DNA from 2 places in the Bradyrhizobium sp. 61 genome. Region 2 is predicted to be linked to the other one. Evidence: predicted binding sites of a transcription regulator. Region 2 holds the regulator's gene; the other holds the start of a gene.
The links. The regulator LexA, encoded in region 2, represses DNA repair genes until DNA is damaged. The targets are predictions, from matches to a motif close to TGTTCNNNNTGTGTTCNG.

Region 1: IVB46_RS02075 (DUF3072 domain-containing protein) is a predicted target of LexA. The motif match lies at 5,616-5,633, and genes of this name have one in related genera.

Annotation. Positions count from the first base shown of each region.
Region 1 is NZ_JADPIU010000006.1:60,944-71,679, reverse strand. It holds gene IVB46_RS02110 (HAMP domain-containing protein) at 1-2,481, shown strand, start outside; gene IVB46_RS02105 (HWE histidine kinase domain-containing protein) at 2,496-3,986, shown strand; gene IVB46_RS02100 (hypothetical protein) at 4,075-4,380, opposite strand; gene IVB46_RS02095 (hypothetical protein) at 4,437-4,694, shown strand; gene IVB46_RS02090 (hypothetical protein) at 4,791-5,030, shown strand; gene IVB46_RS02085 (hypothetical protein) at 5,129-5,314, opposite strand; gene IVB46_RS02080 (hypothetical protein) at 5,333-5,554, opposite strand; gene IVB46_RS02075 (DUF3072 domain-containing protein) at 5,670-5,864, shown strand; gene IVB46_RS02070 (DUF6496 domain-containing protein) at 5,936-6,223, shown strand; gene IVB46_RS02065 (hypothetical protein) at 6,236-6,598, opposite strand; gene IVB46_RS02060 (Do family serine endopeptidase) at 6,870-8,405, opposite strand; gene IVB46_RS02055 (universal stress protein) at 8,600-9,436, shown strand; gene IVB46_RS02050 (hypothetical protein) at 9,468-9,680, opposite strand; gene rpe (ribulose-phosphate 3-epimerase) at 10,073-10,736, opposite strand, start outside.
Region 2 is NZ_JADPIU010000035.1:40,454-51,189, forward strand. It holds gene IVB46_RS10605 (ComEC/Rec2 family competence protein) at 1-1,418, shown strand, start outside; gene IVB46_RS10610 (GAF domain-containing protein) at 1,428-2,369, opposite strand; gene IVB46_RS10615 (hypothetical protein) at 2,592-3,026, opposite strand; gene IVB46_RS10620 (hypothetical protein) at 3,219-3,449, opposite strand; gene lexA (transcriptional repressor LexA) at 3,657-4,358, opposite strand; gene glp (gephyrin-like molybdotransferase Glp) at 4,535-5,746, opposite strand; gene IVB46_RS10635 (hypothetical protein) at 5,978-6,172, opposite strand; gene IVB46_RS10640 (HAD family phosphatase) at 6,328-6,954, opposite strand; gene IVB46_RS10645 (alpha-hydroxy acid oxidase) at 6,968-8,101, opposite strand; gene IVB46_RS10650 (S41 family peptidase) at 8,409-9,746, shown strand; gene IVB46_RS10655 (EAL domain-containing protein) at 9,838-10,736, opposite strand, start outside.

The DNA.
Region 1 (10,736 bases), on a different contig from region 2:
GCCCTCGACAGACGGCCGCGCGTCATCGCCGACATTCCACCCGACGTGGTGCCGATCAACTCGGCGCTGTTCCGCGTCGCGCCAAAGAACCTTGTCGTGCTGCCGGTGCTGTTCGAAGGCCAGGTCAAGGCGGTGATCGAGCTCGCCTCGCTGACCTCGTTCACGACCTCGCAGATGACATTCCTCGAGCAGCTTACCGACTCCATCGGCATCGTGCTCAACTCGATCGAGGCGACGATGCAGACCGAAGGCCTGCTCAAGCAGTCGCAGCAGCTTGCCGGCGAGCTTCAGACCCAGCAGCGCGAATTGCAGCAGACCAACGACCAGCTCGAACAGAAGGCGCAGCAGCTCGCCGAGCGTAACGTCGAGGTCGAGCGCAAGAATCAGGAAATCGAGCAGGCCCGCCGCGCACTGGAGGAAAAGGCGACCGAGCTCGCGCTGACCTCGAAGTACAAGTCCGAATTCCTCGCCAATATGAGCCACGAGCTGCGCACACCGCTGAACTCGATCCTGATCCTGGGACAGCAGCTCACCGACAATCCGGATGGCAACCTCTCGGCCAAGCAGGTCGAGTTCGCCCGCACCATCCATGGCGCCGGCACCGACCTGCTCAACCTCATCAGCGACATCCTGGATCTCTCCAAGATCGAATCCGGCACGGTGACGGTCGACGCCGAGGAGATTCTGACTGCGAACCTGCTCGAGACCGTCGGGCGGCCGTTCCGGCACGAGGCGGAAAACCGCAACCTGTCGTTCAAGATCGACGTCGACCCGAACCTTGCGCGCAGCATCGTCACCGACTCCAAGCGCCTGCAGCAGGTCCTCAAGAACCTGCTTTCCAACGCCTTCAAGTTCACCGCCGAGGGCGAGGTGCGCCTAAAAGTCGTCGCCGCGGTCGGCGGCTGGGGCACGGATCATCCGGTGCTGAACTCCGCGCCGGCGGTGATCGCGTTCGAAGTGACGGACACTGGCATCGGCATTCCCCTGGAGAAGCAGAAGCTGATCTTCGAGGCGTTCCAGCAGGCGGACGCCGGCACCAGCCGCAAATACGGCGGCACCGGTCTCGGACTTGCGATCAGCCGCGAGCTCGCGAGCCTGCTCGGCGGCGAGATCCATCTGCGCAGCGCGCCCGGCAAGGGCTCGTCCTTCACGCTCTATCTGCCGCTGAAATATTCCGGCCCGACGCTCGCGCCGCGTGCGCCCGCGCCGCAGCAGTACAGTCAGCCACCGGCGTTGCAAGCGGCTGCACCCGAACAGCAGCGCGTCATCGAGCAGATTGCCGACGACCGGCTCAATCTCGAGCCCGGTGACACCATCCTGCTCATCGTCGAGGACGATCCGCATTATGCGCGCGTGCTGGTCGATCTCGCCCGCGACAAGGGCTTCAAGGTTCTGGTCGCCGCGCGCGGCGCGGAGGCGCTGGAGCTTGCGAAGCAGTACCAGCCGCGGGCCGTTTCGCTCGACGTGTTCCTGCCTGATATGCTGGGCTGGACGGTGCTGAGCCAGCTCAAGCACAATCCGCTGACCCGCCACATCCCCGTGCAGATCATCACGCTCGACGAGGACCGGCAACATGCGCTGGCACGCGGCGCCTTCTCCTTCGTCAACAAGCCGACCACGACCGAGGGCGTCTCGGCCGCGCTGACGCAGATCAAGGAATATGCGCGGCCGCGGCGCAAGCGGCTCCTGATCGTCGAGGACAACGAGGCCGAGCAGCTCTCGATCCGCGAGCTGCTGCATCACGACGACATCGAGATCGTGACGACGGATACCGGCGCCGGCGCGCTCTCGACACTGCGCGAGGCACCCTGCGATTGCGTGGTGCTCGACCTGCGGCTGCCCGACATGAGCGGCTTCGAGGTGCTGGACCAGATCCGCAACGACGAGAGCCTGTCGAACGTTCCGGTGGTGGTCTTCACCGGCCGCGAGCTCTCGGCGGAGGAAGATGCGGAACTCCACACCATGGCGCGCAGCATCGTGGTCAAGGGCGTGGAATCGCCGGAGCGCCTGCTCGACGAGACCGCCTTGTTCCTGCATCGCGTGATCACGGAACTGCCGGTCGAGAAGCAGCGCATGCTGGAGAAGCTGAACAGTTCCGACGAAGACCTGATCGGCAAGACCGCCCTGCTCGTCGACGACGACGCCCGCAACATCTTCGCGCTGTCGAGCGTCTTGGAACGGCGGGGCATGAAGGTGCTGACGGCCACGACCGGCCGCGAGGCGGTGACGCTGGTCGAATCCAATCCGGAGATCGCCATAGTGCTGATGGACATCATGATGCCGCAGATGGATGGCTATCAGACCATCGGCGTCATTCGCGAAAATCCGGCCTTCGCCCGCCTTCCGATCATCGCGCTGACAGCCAAGGCGATGAAGGGCGACCGTGAGAAATGCCTGGAAGCAGGCGCGTCCGACTACCTCGCCAAACCCGTCAACACCGATCAATTGCTGCTTGCAATCCGCATGTGGCTGCACCGCTGAGTTTGGATCCGCGAATGGACCACGAAAAGGTCAACATCCTCCTCGTCGACGACCAGCCGGCCAAGCTGCTCGCCTACGAGGTGATCCTGAAGGAACTCGGCGAGAACCTCGTGATCGCATCATCGGGCCGCGAGGCGCTGGAGGTGCTGCTCAAGACCGAGATCGCGGTGATCCTGGTCGACGTCTGCATGCCCGAGCTCGACGGCTTCGAGCTGGCCGCGATGATCCGCGAGCATCCGCGCTTCCAGAAGACCGCGATGATCTTCATCTCCGCTATCCAGGTGAGCGACATCGACCGGTTGCGCGGCTATGAGATGGGCGCGGTCGATTACGTGCCGGTGCCGGTCGTGCCGGAGGTGCTGCGCGCCAAGATCAAGGTGTTTGCCGAACTCTACCGCAAGACGCGCGAGCTCGAACGGCTGAACCGGGAGCTCGAGGACCGCGTTCGCGCACGCACGGCCGAGCTGGAGAATTCCACCGCAAAGCTGCGCGAGAGCGAAGAGCGGCGCAGCATGGCTATCGCCGCCGGCAAGATGGGATCGTGGGACTGGGACTGGGTCAACGGCGACTGGATGTGGGACGAAGGCCAGTACCGCATCTTCGGCGTGACGCCGGAGACCTTCAATGTCACCTCAGCCAACATCCAGGCGCTGCTGCACCCTGATGACGTCGACCAGTTCGGCCAGGCGATTGCAGCGTTCAATACCGGCGCGCACGCCTATGAAGGCGAGTTTCGCGTCAGCCGGCCCGATGGCGAGGTGCGCTGGTGCGTCGGCACGGCGGCCGCGACGGTGGATCAGGGCGGCCGCGTGGTGCGCGTGAGCGGCGTCACCGTGGACATCACCGAACGCAAACGCGCGGAAGAGAGACAAAACCTGCTGGCACGCGAGGTGGATCATCGCGCCAAGAACGCGCTGGCGCTGGCGCAATCGATCGTGCGCCTCACCCGCGCCGACGAGGTCAAGGCCTACGTGAACGCCGTCGAAGGGCGCATCAACGCGCTGGCGCGCGTGCACACGATCCTGTCGCTGTCGAGCTGGCAGGGCGCCGAACTCTCGAGGCTGATCGACGAGGAGCTCGCGCCCTACTCGCTCGGCGGCCAGATCAAGCTGGCCGGTCCGGAAGTTCAGCTGGCGCCGGCGACAGCGCAGACGCTGGCGCTGGCGCTGCACGAGCTCTTCACAAACTCGGCGAAGTATGGCGCGCTCTCGACGCGGTCGGGGCGGCTCGCGATCGGCTGGCAAGTCGAGGACGACCACCTCACACTGACCTGGGACGAAACCGGCGGCCCGCTGGTGAGGACGCCGAAATCCCGTGGCTTCGGTACGCGGAGCCTGCTTGCCAGTGTGGAATCGCAACTTGGCGGACAGGCGGAATTCAACTGGCGTGCCGAAGGCCTGTTGTGCCGCCTTGAGGTGCCGCTGACGCGGAAGACCGTAGCGCCGTCGGCCGCGAGCAAGTTCGACGCGGCTCCGTCCGAACCCCTTCAGCGGGCCTCAGGCTAGAGCGTTTGCGAGCGACGTGGGCTCCGGTTCGCGCGTAAAGACAAGAATCTGGAGCTTCGGCCCTGATTCACTCAGGACCGATCATGATCTAGCGCGCCGCGGCGACCTTCATGCGCTGCATCGCCTGCGGTTCGTCAGCGACACGTCCTTCCAGCCAGGCTTCCGTTTGCGAAAGCTCGCGCAGCGCCCGCGCGTAACGGCGGGCTGCGCTCCGCTCGGCGCCGCGCGGCAGCTTGCGCGCCTTGCGCAGCATGTCCGCTCCCGCGTTGCGATAGGCCAGCGAGCGATAGAGAAAGACGACCTTACCCATATCGAATGTTCCCGTGTTGATGGCATTCATCCTCGCAAGACCGCCATGAACGTCGGATGAAGCGGGGAATGACAAAATCGTCATGAGAATGGAACCCGCAATCGTCGCATGCGTTTTATGCCACACCGCGAGGCGGTTCCATGCGCGGGAAAAAGTCGCCGAGCCTCATCTCTCCGACCGGCGTCATCAAGCTGATGACGCATGCGATGATGGGCGCAGCCCTCGGCCTTGTCTTCGGGCTCGCCCTCGTCCTGTTCAATCCGGCGGTCGCAAATTTGCTGAACCACGGCGGACATTCGGCCGCCATGGTCTTCATCATCACATTGGTGACGACGTTTGCGATCGGCGCGACGCTCACGGGCCTCGTGTTCATCCTCGCCGAGGACAAGGAATTTTGAAGCGCGCGTGACGCGCACCGGGCGCTTTCGTTCGGAACTCCTGCGGCAAATGGCGGTTGGCTGCCTGCGTCAATTTAACTCGGGGAGTTCCCGCGCATGAAAACCATCAAGCTCGCTCTCACCGTGATGTTGGCAACCGGCCTCGCCGCCGCTCCGTTCGCCGCGCAGGCCAAGTCGCATAAGGCCAAGCAAGGATCCGCGATGTCGTCGTCGCAGACCACAGGCGCCAACACCAAGTCCTCCAAGGGCGCTGATCCCTCCGGTCAAGGTGGTTCTGGCCCCGGCTCCGACCAAGGCGGCACCATGAACAAGGGCGGCATGAGCAACACCAAGTGAGCTCCGGCCGACAATCAAAGGCCTCGCGGCGACGCGGGGCCTTTCGCTTTGGAGCTGGAGTTTGGAGCTAGATTGGGAATCCTTCTAGCGTCGCATCGCTAAAGCTGCCGTCCCGCAGCATTCGCCTTCACGAGATGCTCGAGCCGTGCACGCTTGCGTGCGATCAGGAGCTGCGCTGCGGCATCGTCGAGACCCTCGCGCTGCAATTGCCGGATGGCGGAGCCGAGTTCGAGAATTTCGGCGCGCAGTTTTAGAATCCGGTACGTGTCCGGGTCTTCCTCCACCGCACGCTCCCAAAATTCTCAGCGGCGCGCGATCACGCGCAGCGGACTACCGGATGTCGTTGCAGGACGAAGGCGTACCCGCTCGCGGACGTCAGGCAGGACATCGCCGCCACCGGCCGCCTTCCATTCGCCGATCAGCAGGTTGATTTTCCGGCGCAGATCCATCTGCGCCAGGGCCTTTTCTGTGCAGTCGCGGTCGCGATCGACGAGGTCGCGCACAGACACCTCGATGTCGGCCATCTCGAGCCTCAAGGCGCTGATTTTGCGTCGAATTTCATTAATTCTATTGTCCATGGCTTGTTAGAACAAAATAAGAACATATAGTCAAGTCACGATTTCAGAACGGAGAGGCCAGATGCAGGTTCAGGGTAAATACGACGCCAGGGTTTTCCTCGCGGAGCAGATGACGAGAGCACAGGGGCTGAGGCTGAAGCGTCTGAGCGAGGAGGCCTATCAGCCCACTCAATACGATCGGGCTTTGTCCTCGACTGAGGCTGCGCGCCGCATTCGAGCGCTGGAAGACGAGATCGAGTTGGCGAACTCCTTCTGAGGAGCGCGGCCAGCGCATTTGGAACGTAGGGTCAGTGATGCGGTTCTTTCCCGGGCCAAGGGAGAGAGTTGATGGCACGCAAGGCAAAGAAACGCCGCTACTCACGCAGCGCCAGCAGTGATGTCGAGCGCGAGATGCGCCGTTATAAGAAGGGCACCGCGAAAAGCGGCCCCGGCGGTCGTGGCGGACGCGTGAAGAGTCGCAAGCAGGCGATCGCAATCGGCCTGTCGGAAGCGCGCGCGAAGGGCAAGAAGGTCCCGAAGAAGGCGTCGAAGCGAAAGACCTCCAAGAAGAAGACGGCCAAGAAGACAGCCAAGAAAGCGAAGAAGACCGCGAAGCGCAAATCCAGCAAGCGGTAACGCCCACCCGCGTCAGATCATGCTGCCCGGCATGAAGCAGCGGATCGAAATCCCGAACGCAGTCTTCACCGGCCACACCATGGTGTGGCCAGCCCGGTTTGGCTCGGTGATGACGGCCTCATCAGGCACGTCCACCCACTGCCCGTCGAGCCGCACGCGATAGTGCCCATCGTGCGATTCCCAATCGGGGTCGGATACAGCAAAGCCATCTGCATCCGAGCAGCAGGGCCCGAGATGGCTGCGCAAACTGTCGAACCAGGGTTTTAGCGGCGAGTTGGCGTAGCGGCCATCGTCGCGCCCCAAGGCGCTTCCGGTCGTCAGGACAAGCGGCGCCACAAGCAGCGCACACCTCAGCGAGAGCTTCAATCGATCCATGTCGGCACCGATCAAATGCGAACCACCGGTTCCACAAGAAGGCCGGGCGTTCGAAGTTCCACTCCTGCAATTCGCCTGGGCGTCTTCATTGACGCCAAAGCCCAACACGTGATTCCCAACTGTGACGAGCGAACGCGGCTTTTTCGGACGAACCCGTCATCAACGCTGCCGTTAACGAGAATGTTATCGGCACCTGTGGGAATCTTCCAGACGCGCACGAAAAAGGCGGCCCGCAGGCCGCCTTTTGAGTTTGCCGCCGGAAGCGCGAGGCTTAGGCCAGCGGCACCGCGACGAACCGTGTCGCTTCCTGGCTCTTCACCTGCAACAGCACGCTGTTCTTGCCGGATGATTTGGCCTGCGCCAGCTCGGAGCGGACGTCACCGACATTGGCAACGGCCTTGCCGCCGACGTTGAGAATGACGTCGCCGGTCTGGATGCCGCGCTGCGCGGCGGGTCCCTGCGGATCGACCTCGGTCACGACCACGCCCTTTTGGCCCGCGCCCTGGACGTCGCCTGCCGGCGCCAGGCTGAGACCGAGGCGCGGCGTGCCGGTGTTCGGCTGCGCCTTGCCCTCGCCGGCCTTGGCCTGCCGCTCGTTCGGCAACTCGCCGAGGGCGAGTGTCACCGTCTTGCTCGCGCCTTTGTGGAAGACATCGAGCTTCACGGACGTGCCCGGCGCCAGGGTGGCAATGGTGCGGGCGAGATCGCGGGAGTCCTTGATCGCGGTACCGTTGACGGCGGTGATGACGTCGCCCGCCTCGATGCCGGCCTTCGCCGCGGGGCTGCCGTCCTGCGGATTGTCCACGATCGCGCCGCGCGCCTCCTTGAGGCCGAGGCTGTCGGCGATCTCGGCGCTCACCGGCTGCACCTGCACGCCGAGCCAGCCGCGGGTGACCGAGCCCTTGTCCTTCAGCTGCGCGACGACGAGCTTCGCGGTCGAAGCCGGAATGTCGAAGCCGATACCGACCGAACCGCCGGAGGGTGAGAAGATCGCGGTGTTCACGCCGATCACGTTGCCGTTCATGTCGAAGGCCGGACCGCCGGAATTGCCCTTGTTGATCGGCGCGTCGATCTGGATGAAGTCATCATAGGGACCGTTGCCGATGTCGCGACCATTGGCCGAGACGATGCCGGCGGTCACGGTGCCGCCGAGGCCGAAGGGATTGCCGACCGCGACCACCCAGTCACCGATGCGCGGCTTCTGGTCGGAGAATTTAACGAACGGGAAGTCCCTCTTGCCATCGACCTTGATCAGCGCGAGATCGGTCTTCGGATCGGTGCCGACCACCTTCGCGGTGTAACTCGTGCCGTCATCCATGGTCACCTGCACCGACTCGGCGTGATCGACGACGTGGTTGTTGGTCACGGCATAGCCGTCGGCGGAGATGAAGAAGCCGGACCCCTCGCCCGTGATCATCTGGTGGCGCTGGCGCGGCATGCCGTTCATGCCACCCGGGCCGCGGAAGCCGAACTGCCGCGAAAACTGGTCGAACGGCGAATCCTCGTCCGAATCCATCCGGTTCTGTTGCAGCATCGCGCTCTTGTCATTGTCCTGGTCGATCCTGACCCGCACCGAGATGACGGCGGGTTTGACCTTGCTGACGAGATCGCCGAAGCCCGGCGGCGTCGCGGCGGCTTCCGCCGCCTGGGCCGGCCCGATGAAGGAATTCAGACCGAACTGCGAAGAGGCGGGAGAGGCAGCGAGCACGGCCACGCCAAGCGCGGCCACGGTGCCCAGCAGCGCAAGCCGGCGCGGCTTCAAGATCTTGCGGGACGTGGTGGTGTCGGAATTGACGTGATCGTTCATGTCGAAATGTCCATGTTGGGTAAGTCGCCTTGCAACCAACATGGACATCGTCACCTTACGGCGTCCCGTCCGTCCGATTAAATCTTGGCAAAGGTGCCGCGAAAATCAGGGCTGCACATTTGATGCGGCTCAACGCAGGCCCCGTGCGCCGTGATAGACTGCGGCCACTGGATGATGTCCACCGGAGGCGCGCCATGTACAAAGACATTCTCGTCCACATCCCGACCGAGCGCCCGATGAGCGCGGTGATCGACGGCTCGATCTCGCTCGCGGCGAGACTCAACGCACACGTCGACGCGGTCGCCGTCGGGTACGTCGCGAGCAGCACTGCCTATGTCTTGGATGGCGGTGCCGCCGTAGCGGCGGTGTTCGAGATGGAGCGCGAGCGCGCAGTGGAGCGTGCCGAGGCCGCGTTGGCGATATTTCGGAGCGAAGCCACGAACGCCGGCATCTCCTGCACCTGCCACCCGCTCGGCGCAATCCCGGCGGATGCAGCCGGCTCGATCGGCGAGATGGCGCGGCTCCACGATCTCAGCATCGTGCTGCAGCCCGATCCGGCGCAAGGCTCATTCGACAATGATATGCCCGGCGAGATCCTGTTCCAGGCGGGCGGACCGGTGCTGTTCCTGCCCTACACCTTTCGTGGGTCATTCAGGGCGAACCGGATCGGCATCTGCTGGGATGGCAGCCGCCTCGCCGCCCGCGCGATGCGCGACGCCGCTCCCTTCCTGGCCCGCGCCGAGGAGATCGTGATCATCACGATCAACGAAGCCGACGCAGTTCCCGACGAGGTCTCGGCAAGCCATCTGGCAAGACACCTCGGCCGGCGCGGATTGTCGACCCGCACGGTCAGCCTGTCGGCGGCGCGCGCCGACATCCAGCCGACCATCCTGTCGCTGGCCGCCGACGAGAGCCTCGATCTCCTGGTCATGGGCGGCTACGGCCACTCACGGTTGCAGGAACGCTTCCTCGGCGGCGTCACCCGCGCCATGCTGGAGGCCATGACGGTCCCGACGCTGATGTCGCATTGATCGAGAGATGATCCGCAACGGACTGACGCCCTCACGCCGCGGCGGGGGTCTCAAACGGCGCAGTGGCGATGGCGTCGTCCTCGGGTTGCGCATTGCACGCGTCGAAATGCGCCTTCAGCGCAATCTCGGCGAGATATTCGAAATGTTCGGCTTGGCCAAGGAGTTGCCAGTTCTGGAGCGGCCGATAGGCCGCCTGCTGACGACAGAGAGACGCCAGCGCCCGGTAGCGACGTACGTTCTCCATGAGACCCTCCCTCGCATTCACTGAGCTTATTGCCCTGATTTACGTCAGGCCGATGGCGGTTATGCAAAACATTTACTGCGTGCGAGGCGCCCTGCGCAACCTGGGTTGACGTCTGGGAAACGCGCAGGCCTCCATCGGTTCCTATCGGAGAACTCCACGTGGAACTCATTGGCCAGGCGTAGCGCCGGCGCGCGACGGAGATGCCGATCAGATCAAGATACCGTTCGATCGATTCCGGCCACCCGATGAGATTGCCCTGCATTTCTGCGCAGAACTCTCGCGCGAGGAAGGCCCGCTGCGCTGTGCGGCATGCCCTGTAGAACCTCGGACGGAATGGCACGCCATGGCACAACCAGTGCGACGCCGGCTCGGCCACGCCTGTATGCCGACTTCTACCGGGTGAGCGCGGCCTCGCCGGCCCGGATCGTCTGCGCCGAACCATGTTGCAGCTTCGGAACCCTGCCGGCCTCCGCAGCAGCGCGGATGGCGGCGATGTTGTCCGCATAATCGGCGCTGCTCTTGCCGCGGAACACGGCCGATCCTGCCACGAGGGTGTCGGCGCCTGCGGCAGCCACGGCGGCGGCATTGTCGCGCGTGATGCCGCCATCGACCTCGAGCCGGATCGGCCGGTCGCCGATCATTCTTCGAATGCGCCTGATCTTCTCGATCTGGGAGTCGAGGAAGGACTGGCCGCCGAAGCCGGGATTGACCGTCATCACCAGCACGAGGTCGAGACGATCAAGCACGTATTCGATCGCAGCTTCCGGCGTAGCCGGACACAGGCTGACACCAGCCTTCTTGCCGAGCGCGCGGATGGCCTGGAGCGAGCGGTCCAGATGCGGGCCGGCTTCGGCATGAACCGTGATGACGTCGGCACCTGCCTTTGCGAATGCCTCCAGGTAGGGATCAACAGGCGCGATCATCAAATGCACGTCAAAGATCTTCGCCGTCGCCGGCCGGATCGCCTTGATGACGTCGGCGCCATAGCTGATGTTCGGCACAAAGTGTCCGTCCATGACGTCGCAGTGGATCCAGTCGGCGCCGGCAGCGTCAATA
Region 2 (10,736 bases):
ACGACGCCATGTTCATCTCGGGGCTCGGACATGTGCTCTCGATTTCCGGCTATCACATGGCGGTCGTCGCCGGCGTGGTCTTCTTCTCGGTGCGCGCGCTGCTGGCGTTGATCCCTGGAATGGCGGCCGGCTTTGCCATCAAGAAATGGTCGGCGGCCGCCGCGCTGGTCGCAGCCGCGTTCTATCTGCTGCTGTCGGGTGCGGAGGTCGCGACGCAACGCTCGTTCTTCATGACCGCAGTGGTGTTGATCGCGGTCATGGTCGATCGCCGTGCCATCACCTTCCGCACGCTGGCGGTGGCTGCGCTGATCGTGCTTGCGGTCGCGCCGGAAGCGCTGGTGCATCCAAGCTTCCAGATGTCGTTCGCGGCAACGCTCGGACTGGTGGCGCTGGTGCAGATCGGCATGCCGAACCTGTTTGCGTCGCCCGATCATTCCGCGACCGCGCGGATTGCAATGTGGGGCGGGCGCGAGATCGCGATGCTATTCCTGGCCTCGCTGATCGCGGGGCTCGCGACCACGCCCTATGCCGCCTTCCATTTTCACCGCGTCACCCCGTTCGGCGTGCTCGCCAACCTCGGGGCGATGCCGGTGGTTTCGGCCCTGGTGATGCCCGCGGGCCTGTTGGGTCTGATTGCAGCGCCGTTCGGACTTGATGGTCCGTTCTGGTGGCTGATGGGGATCGGCATCGACTGGATGGTTGCGGTCTCCCGCTGGGTGGCCGTTTTGCCGGGCGCGGTCGGCCGCATCTCGGCTTTCGGCATCGCACCGCTGATCGCTGCAAGCTTGGGGATCATCGTGATGGGCTTGTTGCGCACGCCGTTGCGCTGGGCCGGCGCGGTGGTGCTGTTGGCCGCGATCCTCTGGGGACTGTGCGCGCGGCAGCCCGATATCCTGATCGCCGGTGACGGCCAGAGTGTCGCGGTGCGGGGCAGGGATGGGCACCTGCAACTCATCAGGTCGAGCAAGGACAGTTTTCTTCTGAAGGAATGGCTCGCCGCCGACGCCGATCCGCGCGACGCCGGCAGTGCCTCACTGGCCGCCGGCGTGTCGTGCGACGAGGTCGGCTGCGTGACGCCGCTCGCCGACGGGCGCCTGGTCGCGCTGGCCTTGCGCATCGATTCACTGGCTGACGATTGCAGCCGTGCCGCGCTGGTGGTGACGGCGCGGCCGGCGCCGCCGGATTGCGCGGCGATGGTTGTCGACCGTCAGCGTCTCGCAAAGCAAGGCGCGCTGGCGCTGACGCGAAGCGGCGACGGTTTTGCGGTTCAGGCGGCGAAGACGAGGGGGACAGACCGTCCGTGGTCGCCGGCGGCCGCCGGCGAGGCGGATTTCGGCGCGAGCCTTGCGCCGCAGGCGGCGGCTCCCCGCAACCGCGACGCGACGCCATCGGAAGCCGACCTGCAGGCCGAGGATTGAGCGGACGGGTTACAGATACCAGGCCAGCACGGCGTCGAGCCTGGCGTTGCCGATCACCGGCAGGACGACCATCTGGCTCAGTCCAGAGGCGCAGGCCTGCAAGGCCGCGACCGAGACGTCACGCGCGAGATCGTCGTTGAGCGCGGGCATGCCGGTGGCCCAGGCCCCGCCGATGCTGCCTTCGCCTTTGGCGATGGATTTCGTCGCATAAAGCGCGGCGAGGTCGGTCTGCCCGCTGCAATCGCCGGCGCGGAAGACCAGCGCCGAACGGGCCTCGTCCGGGACCCAGATCTCGAAGCGTCGCGCGATCGGGGTCGCCTGCGCGGAGAGGAATGTCAGCACCCAGGTCTGATCGGTGCCGGTCCGGTAGGGAACGCCGACGCCGAGATTGATTCCGACCTTGGCGGCGTCCTCCCAGCGCAGAAAACTCCTGGCATCGTGCAGGTCCTTGATGATCAGCGGCAGGCCGGCTTTCCAGATGCGGCCGGGCAGGCCGAAGCCACGCGGAAATCTGGTGTGGCGGGAGTTGAATTCGAACATGTCGGCGGTGCCGTAATAGCCGTCGACGAGCCCCATCTCGTGGGAGGTTTCGGCATCGTTGTGCCAGAGTTCGATCGCGCCGACATGGGCCTCGTCGTCGCCGCAGAACAGCACCATGACGGCTTGCAGGAATTCGCCTGAAAACACCGGCACCGCAACGCCGCAGATCAGCCCGGCGGCGATGGCCTGATCGGTCCGCCTGAAATAGGAATCGGTGAATCTGGTGAGGATCACGGGGTGGCCGCTGGTCCAGGCCTTGCCGGGAAGCCCCTCGTCATATCCGAAATGCAGACCCTCGCTCACGTCCCTAAACGCGGACAACCCTTCGCCGTAGAGGCCGCCGCCGAATTCCAGCCGCATGCGCGTGCGGTCAGGCACCCAGAGTTCAACGACGCGAATGAAGGTCTTCATCGAACGTGCCCGCCGTCTCAAGCCGCACCAAGCATCGGCCATTTGGCTGCGGAACGGACGTTCAAAATTCAGGCAGGACAGCGCAAACTTCGTGCGGTGGAGACGCCACGGCTTGGTCCGCCCGATGGAGTTTCGCGGGACACGAACGACACCATCTCGCCGGCCTCGGCCGGCGATGGCGATTTCAATCCTGGCCCGACCTGCCGGCCGGGAATGGCTGCATCAGCCGATCGGCAGGCGGGTGATGGTTGGCCGGCTGTCGGTGATGGTCTGCGGCTTGTGCTCGCGCTCGCCGAGCGGCTGGGTCACCGGTAGCTGCAGCACGGTCGCACGCTGGCCTTCGACCAGCTGCGTCACCAGCACGGATTTGCCGTCGGGGAATTCGATCGCATCATGATGGCGATCGGGAATGTGCGGATCGATCTTGCCGAACTTGCCGACGCGCGAATTGACGGTGCGCGTCCAGATCCAGCGATTGTCGTAGCGGACGTTGTCGGCGAAGGCGAGCTCCGTTCCCGGGAGCAGGCAGACCGCGACGGTCGGATCGGCCGCGGAGGCAAAGCCGCGCGTCGAGGTGCCGCGGAAGGTTGTCGTGACGATCGTCTCGCCGACTTCGGCGGGACGCGACGCGACGGCATGCAGGCTGTAGTCACACATCGGGTGCTCCTCATGCAGGGATAGCGACCCACGTCTCTTAATCGAGGCGCAGGCCTCTATCAGAGTGGAAATACCAAACGTTCTGCCGGGTTGTAGGCAAATCTACGGCTCGCCGCCGCAGGCCGCAATCACATTAACTTTCCCGAATCCACCAGGAACAAAGCCCGCCCCTTTGCATTCCGCAGGCGCGTGTCAGCGCCCCGCAGGCGCCGACCAGCCGGAATGTTGCCAGCCCGGCCGCGACCGTCGGTCGACGGTGTCGCGGGCCTTGCGGACTTGCTCGCTCAGGGCGGTGTCCTTGCGGACATGGGGCCGCGATTGCGCGACCAAGGCTTGCGTGGCCAAGGCTTGTACGTCCAAGGCTTGCGACGCTGATGCTGCGATCAGCGCCACAGCAAGTGTGCTCAGAACGATCCGGCGCATGACTTCTCCTCGAACCTGAAGGCCACGAAGCAGGGCTGCTTCGTGCGGCGTGCCGAGGATTTACCGCTGGAGGAGGGGCCGGATAATCTGCGCGAAACCAGAAAGACTATCCAGCGGAAGCGGACAATCGTCCGCTCCAATCTCGGATCGGCGATGCCGATCGAAGGCGCGCGGGGCGCCAAATAACCGATACCGGCACGTCCGGTATCAATACTTCCGGTACAGCCCGATCAGCTTGCCCTGGATCTTCACCCGGTTGGGCGGCAGGATGCGGACCTCATAGGCCGCATTGGCGGGCTCAAGCGCGATCGAGGCGCCGCGACGGCGGAAGCGCTTGAGCGTCGCCTCCTCGTCGTCGATCAGCGCCACCACGATATCGCCGGTATCGGCGCTCTCGTTGCGCTGGATCAGCGCCATGTCGCCGTCGAGAATGCCGGCCTCGACCATGGAATCGCCGCGCACTTCGAGCGCGTAATGTTCGCCCGAGCCGAGCATGTCAGGCGGTACGCTGATGGTGTGGCTGCGGGTCTGCAAGGCCTCGATCGGCGTACCGGCCGCGATGCGGCCCATCACGGGGACCGCGACGGGGCGCTCGCCCTCGTCCGCCGGCGGGCTCGAAGTCGTGCGGACCTTGCCGAGATTGCCTTCGATGACGCTCGGCGTGAAGCCGCGGCGGCTGCCGGCAGCGGCCTGAAGCTCGGGCAGCTTGATCACCTCGATGGCGCGGGCCCGGTTGGGCAGGCGCCGGATGAAACCGCGCTCCTCAAGCGCGGTGATCAGGCGATGGATGCCCGATTTCGAGCGCAGGTCGAGCGCGTCCTTCATCTCATCGAAGGAGGGCGGCACGCCGCTTTCCTTCAGCCGTTCGCTGATGAACCGCAGGAGCTCGTATTGTTTGCGCGTTAACATCTCGACCAAAATCCCCCGGTTGATGTCGTTCGATTCCGAGACGCTGAATTCAGCAGTAAGCCGCTACATGCTCGAAACAAATCATGAACGGACACTATATGTTCGATACATGTTCCGCAACTGCTTAATTTACCGTGAACGCGACAAAGTTCGCGGAACGCACGCGAACGAAGCGATCACACGGGCAGCCGCAAGACCTCGCAAGGCGTGCCGGCTTCGGCCTTCGGCGCGAATGGCGCGCGCACGAGAAGTGCCTGTGCCGCAGCGAGATTCGCAAGCAGCGAGGAATCCTGGTGATTAACCGGAAGGGCGAGAAGCGTGCCGTCGTCGCGCAGCTCGAGGCGCGCGCGCAGGTAATCCTCGCGCTGGTCGTTGGCGCCGACATCGCGGCCGAGCACCGCGCGTTCGCGGCGGTGATGAATCATCGAACGGCCCGAAAGCGCGCGAATCAACGGCACCATGAACAGGAAGCCGCAAACGTAGGATGACACGGGATTGCCGGGCAGGCCGATCACGCGCATCGCGCCGAGCCGCCCGTTCATCATCGGCTTGCCCGGCCGCATCGCGATCTTCCAGAACGCCATCGAGATACCTTCGTCCCTCAGCGCCTGCTGGACCAGATCGTGGTCCCCGACCGACGCGCCGCCGGTCGTGATCAGGATGTCCGCGCCGCTCTCCCGCGCGCGGCCGATGCCGGCTGTGGTGGCCTCCAGCGTGTCGGCGGCAACGCCGAGGTCGATGGTATCGGCGCCCTCGCTGCGGGCGAGCGCGTGCAGGGCATAACCGTTGGAATAGACGATCTGGCCGTGGCCCGGCGTCGTACCCGGCATCACCAGCTCGTCGCCGGTCGCGAGGATCGCGACCTTCGGGCGTCGCCGGACTGGCAATTGCGGGTAATTCATGCCGGCGGCGAGCGCGAGGTCGCGCTCGGTGAGCCGGGCCCCTTTGCGCAGCAGCACGTCGCCTTCCGAGAAGTCGACGCCGGCGGGGCGGATGTGCCGCCCCGTTACGGCGGCTTCCTTGATGGTGATGCGCTTGCCGTCCGCGATCGTGTCCTCCTGGATCACGACCGCATCAGCGCCATCGGGAACGACACCGCCGGTGAAGATACGCACGGCATCGCCGGCGCCGACCGATCCCGCAAACGGGCGGCCCGCCGCGACCTCGCCGATCAGGGTGAGCTGGGAGTCGATCTTCGCCGCATCGACCGCGCGCACCGCATAGCCGTCCATTGCCGACATCGCCTGCGGCGGCTGCGTGCGCCGCGCGGCGACGTCGCGTGCGAGCACGCGGTGGAAGGCTGCGTCGAGCGCGATCATCTCTTCAAGCAACGGCTCTGCGCCCGCCAGCACCGCGGAGAGCGCGTCGGAAACCGGCATCAGGGCCACGGGTGAAAACTCCTGCTGGGCCCGTTCGGGCAAATCGGCGGCGAGAGTTCTAGCCGAGTGCAGGCGCAGAGGCAAAACAGTGGCCGCGCAGGATGATTTATCCTGCGTCATCCGCTCTGCGATGAAGGGTGAGCATCAAGTCCGCCGCGGCATGATCCAGAAGGCGAGACAGACCGGTACGAGGATGGCCATGGCGAGGACGAGAAGGACGAGAGCCACGGCCAGCATCGGTCAACTCCCCGGCGGCTTGTACGGACTGACGTCCGGCGCTGCGGGGCCCTGATCCTTGTCAGGCAGCGGGTCGGCCTGGGATTTCAGGTCGGCGGCCTTGCTGATCAGCTTGGCGGAAAGCTCAGAATCCGATGTGGTCCTGGCGAATTTCATCAGCAGAGAGGCCTGCTTGGTGAGGTAGGTTTTGCCCAACACGACGATAAGCCCGATGTAGATTCCTAACGGACTCATGAGTCCTGAGAGGGGGCAATCGTTCCGGGAACTCCGTATAAAAATGCACAAAGGGTTTTGGTTCCTCGCCCCCGGGCAATATAGTTCCATTCGCGGCCCGTCGGCTTGCCGGCCAGAGATCAGATTCCGAGCGCCTTGAGGGCGTTCCCGACGTCGCGGGGCGAGGTCACGTGGACCGTGGTCAGGCCGCGCGACCGCGCTCCTTCGATGTTCTCGGCAAGATCGTCGAAGAACACGATACGGTTCGCCGGGACGCCGATCGCGGCCACGACATGGTCGAAGGCCTCCACATCGGGTTTGCGCAGGCCGATGCTGGACGACAGATACAGCTCGCGGAAATGGCCGAGCAGGGCGGCATATTCCTTCGAGAAATGGTCCACATGCGGCCGGTTGGTGTTGGAGAAGGCGTAGAGCGGCAACTGCTTCGCCGCGCGCGGCAGCAGCTCGGCGATGTCGGGCATCTCGCCGGCGAAGATTGCGTTCCAGCCCTCCAGGAACTGCGCGTCCGAAATGCCGATCCCGAGCGCGACACGCAGCGAGTCAAAATAGGCCTCGTCGCTGATCTTGCCGACCTCGTGCAGCCGGTAGGCTTCGCTGTCCCGCACATAGCGCGCGACGATGGCTTCCGGCTTGCAGCCGGCATGTCCCGCCCAGCAGGCGATCGCCTTGGAGAAATCGATGTCGAGCACGACGCGCCCGAGATCGAAGAGGAGCGCGTCCGCGCTGCCGGGAGAGAGCGAGCTCATTGCATCCTTTCACTCAATATCGATAGGGGTCGTGGTCGAACAGCGGGAACGCGCTGAACACGCTCGGCGCATTCGTTGCGGTCGCCTGGTGCAGGCAGGACTTGTCGACCTCGGCGAACGAGGTGGCGCCCAAGAGGCCGAGGCAGCGCAGCACCTCGTCCTCGAGCAGCTCCAGCATTCGCCTCACGCCGGCTTCGCCGGCCGCCGCCAATGCCCAGCATTGCAGCCGGCCGATGCCGACCATGTCCGCGCCCGCCGCGATCGCCTTGACGATGTCGGTGCCGCGGCAGAAGCCGCCGTCGACCATGATCTTGGCGCGTCCCTTCACGGCCTCGACGATCTCGGGCAGCACATGCATGGCGCCGCGGCCGTGATCGAGCTGGCGGCCGCCATGGTTGGAGACGTAGATCCACTCGACGCCGTGATCGACCGCGATCCGGGCGTCCTCGGCGGTGGCGATGCCCTTCAGGATGAGCGGGATCTTGAACTTGTCCTTGATCATCTTCACGGTCCGCCACTCCAGGCCCTTCTGGTAATCACCGCCGGTGGCGCGCAGGCGGCTCTCGCGAACATAGCGCTTGGCAATGTCACGTTCGCGACGGCTGTAATGGGCGGTGTCAACGGTCAGGCAGAAGGCGGCGTAGGCGTTCTTCTCGCTCCGGCTGACGACATCGGCGACGAAGTCGTCGTCGCCGCGCACATAGAGTTGATAGAGCCGCAGCGCATCAGGGGCGGCCTCGGCGGTCTTCTCCAGGCCGGGCTCGGACACCGAGCTCAGCATGTGCGCCGCGCCGAAGGTGCCGCAGGCGCGGGCGACGCTCGCTGCGCCATCCGGATCGAAGATCTCCAGTGCGCCGACAGGGGCCAGCACCACCGGCAGCCGCATCCTGCGCCCGAACAGCTCTACCGAGCCGTCGACCTCCCGGACGTCGCGCAGCACGCGCGGCCGGAAGGCGATCTCGTCCAGCGCCATGCGGTTGCGGCGCATTGTGGTCTCGGTCTCGGCGGCGCCGACGATATAGTCCCAGGCGTTCTGGTTGAGGTTGGCGCGCGCCTTGCGGATGAATTCGTGCAGGTTTTGGAATGGCTCGGCGCTGGCGCCGAGTTCGACGTTCCTTTCCGGCCGGATGCGGGGCGCGTCATTCATTGTTGTCCTCCCGAGAATTTGAAGCGTTATTGTCATCGCCTATCGTGTCCGGCCCTCCAAAACCATCCTAAAATCGCATAGCTGAGAGGCGTGGGCCGGCCGGCCGATTCCCGCGTTGCGCGAAACGGTTTCGGAACGTTGCCAAAAGTTTAGGCCCGGGCGAAGGGATTTTTACGATGTACCCGCCGGCGTGGCGTCCCGGCCTTGAAGAAACCAGAATGGTATTGTGAACAGCGGGCTGGATCGCCATTTGCATGGCGCCTCACAAGCCCAAAGCAAAGCTCCAAGCAAGAAGGCCAGTCTATCCATGCGGAAAAACCTGCTGTTCCCCCTGGGCGCACTCACGGGAGCGTGTCTAACCCTTCTGGTCGCCAGCCCGCACGGTGGAGTATGGGCGGCACGGGCGGCAGCGAGCGCGGATGATGCCTATTCCCGGCTCAATCTGTTCGGCGAAGTGTTCGAGCGGGTGAAGGCGAGCTATGTCGAGAAGCCCGACAATTCCAAGCTGATTGAGGGTGCGATCACCGGCATGGTGACCTCGCTCGACCCACATTCACGCTACATGAACGACAAGGCCTGGACCGAGATGCAGGAGACCACCTCCGGCGAGTTCGGCGGGCTCGGCATCGAGGTCACGATGGAGGACGGCCTGGTCAAGGTCGTCTCGCCGATCGACGACACGCCGGCGTCCAAGGCCGGGATCATGTCCGGCGACCTCATCAGCAAGATCGACGGCGATGCCGTGCAGGGCATGACGCTCGAGCAGGCCGTCAACAAGATGAAGGGGCCGGTCGATACCCAGACCAAGCTCACCATCGTGCGCAAGGGCGCCGACGCTCCGCTCGACGTCGCGATCAAGCGCGAGATCATCCATGTGCGTCCGGTGCGCTTCCACGTCGAGAACGGCGACATCGGCTATATCCGCGTCACCTCGTTCAACGAGCAGACCACCGACGGCCTGAAGAAGGCGATCGCGTCGATCTCCAAGGACGTTCCGCCGGAGAAGCTGGTCGGCTACGTGATGGACCTGCGCAACAATCCGGGCGGCTTGCTCGACCAGGCCGTCTCGGTGTCGAGCGCCTTCCTTCAGCGCGGCGAGGTCGTCTCGACCCGCGGCCGCAATCCCGAAGAGACCCAGCGCTTCACCGCCCATGGCGGCGACCTCACCAAGGGCAAGCCGCTGGTGATTCTGGTCAATGGCGGCTCGGCTTCGGCCTCGGAGATCGTCGCCGGCGCGCTGCATGACCACAAGCGTGCCACGATCATCGGCACGCGCTCGTTCGGCAAGGGCTCGGTGCAGACCATCATTCCGCTCGGCGCCGGCAATGGCGCGCTTGCGCTGACCACGGCGCGCTATTACACGCCGTCGGGCCGCTCGATCCAGGCCCAGGGCATCGCGCCCGACATCGAGATCCTGCAGGACGTGCCACCCGAGCTGAAGGGCCGGATGGACACGATGGCGGAGTCGCAGATGCGTGGCCATCTGCAGGCCGCCGACGGCACCGAGCAGACCGGATCGCAGTCCTACGTCCCGCCGGAAGAGAAGGACGACAAGGCCCTGCATGTGGCCTACGACTTCCTGCACGGCGTGACCGCGAATGCGGTCGCCGCCAAGCCCGCGCCGAAGGCGGCGGTACCGAACTAAAACCTTACGACGTCCAGATATCGCCCGGGAGCGGATGACCGCTCCCGGGCGAATTCGTGCGGTGACGCTTCCAATTGTTGGGAAGACCGCCCTAGCTGGCCTCGCGGTGCCGGCTTTCCTCGCCGCCGCGCTGGGCGAGGCGGCTGCGATGCAGCGCGAACAGCTCCAGCACCTTGTCGGCCGGTTTTGCGGCACTGAACAGATAGCCCTGCATCTCGGAGCAGCCGAGCGCGCGGAGCAGGCGCTGCTGCTCCTCGGTCTCGACGCCCTCGGCCGTGGTGGTCATGCGGCGGGCGGCGGCCAGGTTGACGACGGCCTGCACGATGCTGGCGGAGCCGTCGGGACCGGCGATGTCGCTGACGAAGCAGCGGTCGATCTTGATCTTGTCGAACGGGAAGCGGTGCAGATAGCTCAGCGAGGAGTAGCCGGTGCCGAAATCGTCGAGCGCGATCCGTACGCCGATGGCGCGGAGCTGGTGCAGGATCGCAAGCGCGGTGTCGTCGTCGCGGATCAGCACGGCCTCGGTGATCTCGAGCTCGAGCCGGCTCGCCGGCAAATTGGAGGCGGCAAGGGCCGCCATGATCTTCAGCGCCAGCGTGCCGCTCTTGAACTGCACCGGCGAGACGTTGACGGCGAGGCGGATGTCGTCGGGCCAGCTGGCGGCATCGCGGCAGGCCGTGGCCAGCACCCATTCGCCGATCTCGTTGATCAGGCCGGTGTCTTCGGCGATCGGGATGAACTCGGCGGGCGAGACCATGCCGCGCTCGGGATGGCGCCAGCGCACCAGCGCCTCGCAGCCGGTGATGCGGTCGTCCTTCAGGGCGAGGCAGGGCTGGTAGTAGACCTCGAGCCCGCCTTCGAGCCCACCTTGGGCGATGGCATGGCGCAGATCGATCTCGAGCTGCCGCCGCTCGCGGACCTTGGCGTCCATCTCCGGCTCGAAGAAGCGATAGGTGCGGCGTCCGGCGGCCTTGGCGGCATACATCGCCA